Regions from separate parts of the Bordetella bronchialis genome, predicted to be linked through region 1. Evidence: predicted binding sites of a transcription regulator. Region 1 holds the regulator's gene; the other holds the start of a gene.
The links. The regulator LexA, encoded in region 1, represses DNA repair genes until DNA is damaged. The targets are predictions, from matches to a motif close to ACTGTATNNNNATACAGT.

Region 1 (3,978 bases):
GCGAGGTCGGCAAGATCTGCCGCAAGGTGGTCAAGCAACTGCTGACGGAGCGCGACGCCAAGGACAAGGCCGACGCCAATGGCCAGGCCAAGCCCATCGCTGTCACATCGGAGAACCTGAACGACTACCTGGGCGTGCGCCGGTACAACTTTGGCATGGCGGAAAAGGAAAACCAGGTAGGCCAGGTAACCGGCCTGGCCTGGACGGAGGTGGGCGGCGATCTGCTGACCATCGAAGTCGCCGATATGCCGGGCAAGGGAGCCATTCAGCGTACGGGTTCCCTGGGCGATGTGATGAAGGAATCGGTCGAGGCGGCCCGGACAGTAGTGCGTTCGCGCGCTCGTCGCCTGGGGTTTGCCGACAGTGTTTTCGAAAAGCGCGACATGCACGTGCACGTGCCGGAAGGCGCGACGCCCAAGGACGGCCCGTCCGCCGGTATCGCGATCACTACCGCCATGGTGTCGGCGCTGTCGGGCATCCCGGTGCGCGCGGATGTCGCGATGACGGGCGAAATCACCTTGCGTGGCGAAGTCCTGGCCATCGGCGGGCTGAAGGAAAAACTGCTGGCGGCACACCGGGGTGGCATCAAGACCGTGCTGATCCCCGAGGAAAACGTCAAGGATTTGGCCGAGATCCCCGACAACGTCAAAAACCAGCTCGAGGTCGTACCGGTGCGCTGGATAGACAAAGTGCTGGAGCGGGCCCTGGAGCGCATGCCGGACCCGATATCGGAAGACGAGGCCAAGGACAAGCCCTTGGTGACCCCGTCGCCGGCAGCGGCGTCGGAGGCCACGGATCCCGTGACCAAGCACTGATGGTTGCCGTGATGGATTGTTCGGCCCCGAGGCGACGACGGTAAGGACAACCGGCCTGGCAGGCAGACGAAAAATGGGCCTGGACGCGTAAGCGGCCAGGCCCTTTTCTTTTGCTTTTAGTGCAGGGCTTGTGTGCGGATAAGCCCGACCGCGATCCCTTCCAGCGCGAATTCCTGCCCGGGCTGGACGATGATGGGCTCGAACTCGGGATTCTCGGGCAGCAGTTCGATTCGACCGCCCTGGCGATGCAGCCGCTTGACCGTAACGTCTTCGTCGATGCGGGCGACAACGATCTGGCCTTCGCGCGCCTCGCTCGCCTTCTTGACGGCCAGGAGGTCGCCGTCGAGTATGCCGACGTCGCGCATGCTCATGCCGCGCACCTTCAGTAGATAGTCCGGCCGCTGCGCGAACAAGGCCGGATCCACGCCTACGTCGCGTTCGACATGTTCGGCCGCTAGGATGGGGCTGCCGGCGGCGACGCGTCCCACCAAGGGGAGCATGAGTTGCGCCAGCGATGGCAAGGGGAGCATGGCTTGGCTGGCTTCCGGCCGCGTTTCCTTGAGGCGGATGCCGCGGGAGGCGCCGGCGGTCAGCTCGATCGCGCCTTTGCGCGCGAGCGCTTTCAGGTGGTCTTCCGCGGCGTTGGGCGAACGGAAACCCAGCGCCTGGGCGATTTCGGCGCGGGTAGGGGGGAAGCCCGTGCTTGCCACCGCTTGGCGTATGAGATCCAGGATTTGCTGTTGGCGGTCGGTAAGTTTGCTGGCCATTGCGCGTTCCGGTTGCCCTGTATGGATATACAGCTACGCATTTTGGGGGACGCAGCTTCAAAACGCAAGGGGGGACCGCCATCTGCAGGCAAATAAGCCAAGCCGGGAAATGAACGAACCACCCGGTGAACGCGCAACCAAGCGGTGAAGGAACAGTCAGGTAGTGAAGGACAGTCAGGTAGTGAAGGAACAGCCGGGCGGTGAGAAGGACCAGGCCGGAAACCAAGCGGGGCCCTTGCGGGCCCCGGCTTCATATCGGTATCGTCGGTATCGCGGTTGGCGCTCAGCCTTTCAGTACGGCGGCGATGCTCTTGGCGACAACGTCGATGTTCTGGCTATTCAGTGCCGCAACGCAGATGCGTCCGCTGGACACGGCGTAGATACCATGTTCTTCACGCAGGCGATCCACCTGGGCCGACGTGAGGCCCGAGTAAGAGAACATGCCGCGCTGGTCGAGGACGAAGCTGAAATCCTGCTGCGCGCCGTTTTCCTTGATTTTTTCCACCAGTTGGCGGCGCACCAGGCGTATGCGGTCACGCATGCCGGCGAGCTCCTGTTCCCACAAGGCGAACAGATCCGGCGTGTTCAGCACCGTGGAGACGACGGTGCCGCCATGGGTCGGCGGGTTCGAGTAGTTGGTGCGGATCACACGCTTGAGCTGGCTGAGCACGCGCTGCGCCTCGTCCTTGCTGCCGGCGATGACCGTCAGCGCGCCGACGCGTTCGCCGTACAGCGAGAACGACTTGGAAAAAGACGAGCTGATGAAGACCGTCATGTCCATGTCGGCGAACAGCCGCACCACGGCGGCATCTTCATGCAGCCCGGCGCCGAAGCCCTGGTACGCGATGTCGAGGAAGGGAACGAGGTCGCGTTCCTTGACGACATTGGCAATGCGCTGCCACTGCTCGGGAGTCGGGTCCACGCCGGTGGGGTTGTGGCAGCAGGCATGAAGAACGACGATGCTGCCGGCCGGCATGGATTTCAGTCCGGCCAGCATGCCTTCGATGTTCAGGCCGTGCGTGGCGGCGTCGTAGTAGGGATAGGTTTCCACCTGGAAGCCGGCGCGCTCGAACAGCGCGCGGTGGTTTTCCCAGCTGGGGTCGCTGATATAGGTCTTGGCCTGCGGCAGCAGTTGACGCAGGAAGTCGGCGCCGATCTTCAGCGCGCCCGTACCGCCCAGCGCCTGGGCGGTCAGTACGCGGCCGGCGGCCGATAGCGGAGAATCCGCGCCCAGCAGCAGCGCCTGGGCGCCCTTGTTGTAGCCGGCGATGCCTTCGATGGGCAGGTAGCCCCGGGCGGCCGCGGCTTCGATGCGGGCGACTTCAGCCTTGCGCACCGCCTGCAGCAGCGGAATCCGACCGTTGTCGTCGTAATACACCCCCACGCCCAGATTGACCTTGCCCGGCCGGGTATCGGCGTTGAACTGCTCATTCAGCCCGAGGATGGGGTCGCGCGGGGCCAACTCGACGTTTTGGAAAAGGGTGCTCATCGGATCGCAAAAAAGGGTAGGTGGACGCAGCCGTGCATGCGGCGGATAATGGGGGGTTTACCCTGAGACAGTCTAGCATGAGCGAACCTGGATTCGTCGAATTTCCGGACAGCCCTTTTCAGCTCTTCCAGCCCTATCCGCCGGCGGGAGACCAGCCCGGCGCAATCACCGCGCTGACGGATGGCGTGCGCGACGGTCTGATGTACCAGACCTTGCTGGGCGTGACGGGCTCGGGCAAGACGTACACCATGGCGAACGTGATCGCGCGGCTCGGACGGCCCGCGCTGGTACTGGCGCCCAACAAAACCCTGGCCGCGCAGCTGTATGCCGAAATGCGGGAGTTCTTTCCGAAGAACGCCGTGGAGTATTTCGTCTCCTACTACGATTATTATCAGCCCGAAGCGTACGTGCCGACGCGCGATCTGTTTATCGAAAAAGATTCGTCGATAAACGAGCATATCGAACAGATGCGGCTATCGGCCACGAAAAGCCTGCTCGAGCGCCGCGATACGGTGATCGTGGGCACCGTATCCTGCATCTATGGTATTGGCAATCCCGGCGATTATCACGCCATGGTGCTCATCCTGCGCGTGGGCGACCGGATTTCCCGGCGCGAGATACTGGCCCGGCTGGTCGCCATGCAGTACACGCGCAACGATGCCGACTTCACCCGCGGGGTGTTTCGCGTGCGCGGCGAAACCATCGATATTTTCCCGGCGGAAAGCGCCGAACTCGCCTTGCGCCTGACGTTGTTCGACGACGAGGTCGAGACGCTGGAATTGTTCGATCCGTTGACCGGCAAGGTCAGGCAGAAGGTGCCGCGCTTCACGGTTTATCCGGGGTCGCATTACGTCACCCCGCGCGACACCGTGCTGCGCGCCATCGAAACCATCAAGGAAGAGCTGCG
Region 2 (3,978 bases), 2.7 Mb from region 1:
AAGGCCTGCTGGTCGGCGCGCCGCGCCTGATGCGTGGCGTCGACGAGCCCGAAGCGCTGGCCTCGCTGGCGCTGCTGCTATCCAGGACACGCAAGGCCGACTGGGACGACTGGAAGCAGCACGCCGGCATCCCGCGCCTGCGGCCCAAGCGGCAGATTCTGTTCGACCATTTGCATTTCGTGCTGCAGGCCGCGGTGGACGGGCTCGGTTTCACCATCGCGCCGCGATCGCTGCTGTCGAACGATCTGGACACGGGCCGCCTGGCCTGCGCGCTGCCCGCGCTGCGCCTGCCGCTGACGCGCTATTACTACGGCATGTCGCCATCGGCCAGCCGCGAGACGCAATTATTCAGCCGCTGGCTGGACGCACAGGCACACTGCGCACCGTGACGCGTGGCATGATAGGCGCCTTGCATTCCACTGCGCCACCTTACGCGAACATGTCTAATTTGATCGTCCATGGCGGGATCCCGCTGCGCGGCAAGATCGTGCCGTCCGCCAACAAGAACGCCGTGCTGCCCATTCTGTGCGCCACGCTGCTGACGGACCGCCCGCTGCGCCTGGTGGGCGTGCCGGAAATCACCGACGTCAAGAAAATCCTGGATATCTTCCGCACCCTGGGCAGCGACGTGTCGATGGACTTCGACACCGGCGTCCTGGAGCTCCACCACCGCGCCACCGCCTTCGATCCCGCCGTCCACAAGCTGCCGGAAGAGATGCGCTCCTCCATCATGCTGGTGCCCCCGCTGCTGGCGCGCTTTGGCGTCGCGCGGCTGGAAAACGATGTAAAGGGCTGCACGCTGGGGGTGCGTGAGATCGATCCGCACGTCGAGGTCCTGGAGCGTTTCGGCGCGGCCATCGAGCGCACGCCCGACTCGCTCATCGTGCGCGCGGCGGACCGCATGGCCGGCAATCACCATTGGCTGGACTATGCGTCGGTGACGACCACGGAAAACTTCGTGCTGTGCGCGGTGTCGGCAACCGGCACGTCGACGCTGGTCAATGCCGCCTCGGAACCGCACGTGCAGGAGTTCTGCCGCTTCCTGGCGATGCTGGGCGCGGACATCGACGGCATCGGCACCTCGCGCCTGGCGGTGCAAGGCGGAAAGCCGCTGGGCGGCGGGGAATTCCGCTTCAGCGAAGACTTCCACGAGATCGCCACCTTCCTGGCGCTGGGCGCCATCACCGGTGGCGACATCGCGGTCAAGAACAGCGCGCCGGAACAGTTTCCGCTGATCGACCGCACCTTCGCCAAGTTCGGCGTAGAGGTCCTGCATCGCGACGGCTGGTCGCGTGCGGTCAAGGACGGGCCCTTGCGCGTGCGGCGCCCCTTCACGCAAAACATCCTGACCAAGGTGGAAGCCGCGCCCTGGCCCTATCTGCCGGTGGACCTGCTGCCTATCTTCATCGCGCTGGGCGTGCAGGCCGAAGGCAGCGCGATGTTCTGGAACAAGGTGTATGACGGCGCGATGGGCTGGTCGGTGGAATTGTCCAAGTTCGGCGCCCATGTATTCCTGTCGGATCCGCACCGCCTGATCACATTCGGCGGCCTGGCCCTGAGCCCGGCCCGGGTCGAAAGCCCCTACATCATCCGCGTCGCCATCGCGTTGCTGATGGTGGCGGCCAGCATAAAGGGCCGATCGGAAATCATGAACGCGCTGCCGATCCGCCGCGCGCACCCCAACTTCGTGGAGAACCTGCGGTCGGTGGGCGCGCGCGTCGAATGGACCAGCGGCGAATGACCGCCACGCCGGCCGGCTATCCGGCCGCCGGGGTCAACCCGGGAAGGGCATGTCCCGGGCGGGTTTCGCCGGACTCCCCGGATCAACCCTGGAAGGGCATGTTGTCGGTATCGCCGAACTTCAAGTGCGCCATGCCGCTGTAGTCGTGCTCATTGGAGTTGGCGGCGACGCTGGACTGCCCGGCGCTGCTTTCCTTCTGCGGGGTGAAGGGCTGGTTGTCCATGTCGCCGTTGCCGGTCTGGCCGGCGGCACGGGCGGCATGGTATTCCTGCATGACCTGGTCACGCGTCATGGTGCTGTATTGCTTGCCGTAGACGCCTTGGAACGGCGTGGTCTGCGCCTGGGCGGTGCCGATCGCGGCGGCGGAAAGGATAAGGGCGGAAACGATGGTGGCGGCTTTCATGGCGGATCTCCTCGCTGTTGGGTCGGGACGAGCCCCGCGCGCGCCACATCCGGCGCCACCGAGCCCATCCGTATGGCGAGGATTCTGCGCTGCCGCATCCTCCGGATAAACCCTTGGTCGCGAGAATCAATTTTTCAAAAAAATGGGTAATCGGGCGACATGACAGACAAGGGCTGCCGTCCCGTGCTGATTCGCGCGCGGCCAGGACGGCGGCACGCAGCGGAAGGCGCTCGGCACCGGACCACACGCGGCCCTCCGCGCGCGTGGCGGAGGCGCCTGACCGCCGCGCACAATACTGGATAAACATCCAGTATTATTACCCCATGGAACTGTTGACCAAGCTCGAGATCCTGGCGGACGCGGCCAAATACGACGCCTCTTGCGCCAGTAGCGGCGCACCGAAGCGGGATTCGCGCGGCCGCGAGGGCCTGGGCGCCAGCACGGGCGCCGGCATCTGCCACAGCTTCACGCCGGATGGGCGCTGCGTCTCCCTGCTGAAGATCCTGCTGACGAATTTCTGCCAGTACGACTGCCAGTATTGCGTGAACCGGCGTTCCAGCAATGTCCCGCGCGCGCGTTTTTCGCCGCGCGAGGTCATCGACCTGACGCTGGACTTCTACCGCCGCAACTACATCGATGGGCTGTTCCTGAGTTCCGGCATCATCCGCAGCGCCGACTACACGATGGAACAGCTGGTCCAGGTGGCGCGCACCCTGCGCGAAGAACACCAATTCCGCGGCTATATCCACCTGAAGACCATTCCCGACGCCGATGCGCGCCTGATCGCGCAGGCGGGCCAGTATGCGGATCGTCTCAGCGTCAACATCGAATTGCCCACGGACGGCGCCCTTCGGCGGCTGGCGCCGGAAAAGAACGCGCACACCATCAAGCGCGCCATGGGGTCCATCCGCCTGGCCCAGGAAGAAGCGCGGGAAGAGGCGCGCGGCGCCAGGCGGCCGCCGCGCCATGCGCCCGCGGGCCAGAGCACCCAGATGATCGTCGGCGCCGACGACGCCGATGACCGCACCATCCTGCGAACCGCGCAAACGCTTTATGGCTCGTACAAGCTGAAGCGCGTGTATTACTCGGCCTTCAGCCCCATCCCCGACAGTCCGTCCGGCCTGCCCGCCGCCGCGCCACCCTTGCTGCGCGAACACCGCCTGTACCAGGCGGATTTTCTTCTGCGCGGCTACGGTTTCCAGGCCGACGAATTGTTCGCGGCGGCCGGCGACCTGCCGCTGGATATCGATCCCAAGCTGGCCTGGGCGCTATCGCATCGCGAGTCGTTTCCCGTGGACTTGAACCGGGCGCCGCAGGACCTGATCGCGCGGGTGCCCGGCATCGGGATGCGGAATGCCAAGCGCCTGGCGGAGCTGCGCCGCCTGCGCGCCATCCGCTACCAGGACCTGATCCGCCTGCGCTGCGCCATGGACAAGATCAAACCCTTTATCGTCGTGCAGGACTACCGGCCCGGTCTCGCCGAACCGCCGTCCGAACAGCTGCGCCAATCGCTGTCACGCGCGCCGCGGCAATTGGCCTTGCTATGAATGGCACGGACCATCCGACACTGGTGGTCAGCAAGGGCTACGACGGCTGGCGCGAACAGGCCTTGCGCGCGCTGGCCGCCGGCTGGCCGCCGGAGACACTGACCTGGGCGGAACACGCCACCGCGCAGGACGCCACGGCGGAACAAATGGCGCTGGACTATATGCCAAGCTCCGCGCCCGGCGGGGGCCCCGCCGCGACGAAGCTCGCGGAACCGGGGCCCGATAAGTCCCGGCCAGGCGCGGATGACCCGGTGCGCCCCCGTGCCGACGCCAGCGGCGACGCGTCG

Region 2: the regulator LexA is predicted to act here: its motif matches at 2,439-2,456, upstream of BAU06_RS03980 (putative DNA modification/repair radical SAM protein).

What each region holds. Positions count from the first base shown of each region.
Region 1 covers NZ_CP016170.1:3,655,886-3,659,863, reverse strand. Annotated here, with positions in the region: gene lon (endopeptidase La) at 1-815, shown strand, start outside; gene lexA (transcriptional repressor LexA) at 932-1,582, opposite strand; gene BAU06_RS16120 (amino acid aminotransferase) at 1,866-3,071, opposite strand; gene uvrB (excinuclease ABC subunit UvrB) at 3,149-3,978, shown strand, end outside.
Region 2 covers NZ_CP016170.1:908,838-912,815, reverse strand. Annotated here, with positions in the region: gene BAU06_RS03995 (LysR substrate-binding domain-containing protein) at 1-389, shown strand, start outside; gene BAU06_RS03990 (UDP-N-acetylglucosamine 1-carboxyvinyltransferase) at 440-1,741, shown strand; gene BAU06_RS03985 (DUF4148 domain-containing protein) at 1,824-2,144, opposite strand; gene BAU06_RS03980 (putative DNA modification/repair radical SAM protein) at 2,468-3,691, shown strand; gene BAU06_RS03975 (UdgX family uracil-DNA binding protein) at 3,688-3,978, shown strand, end outside.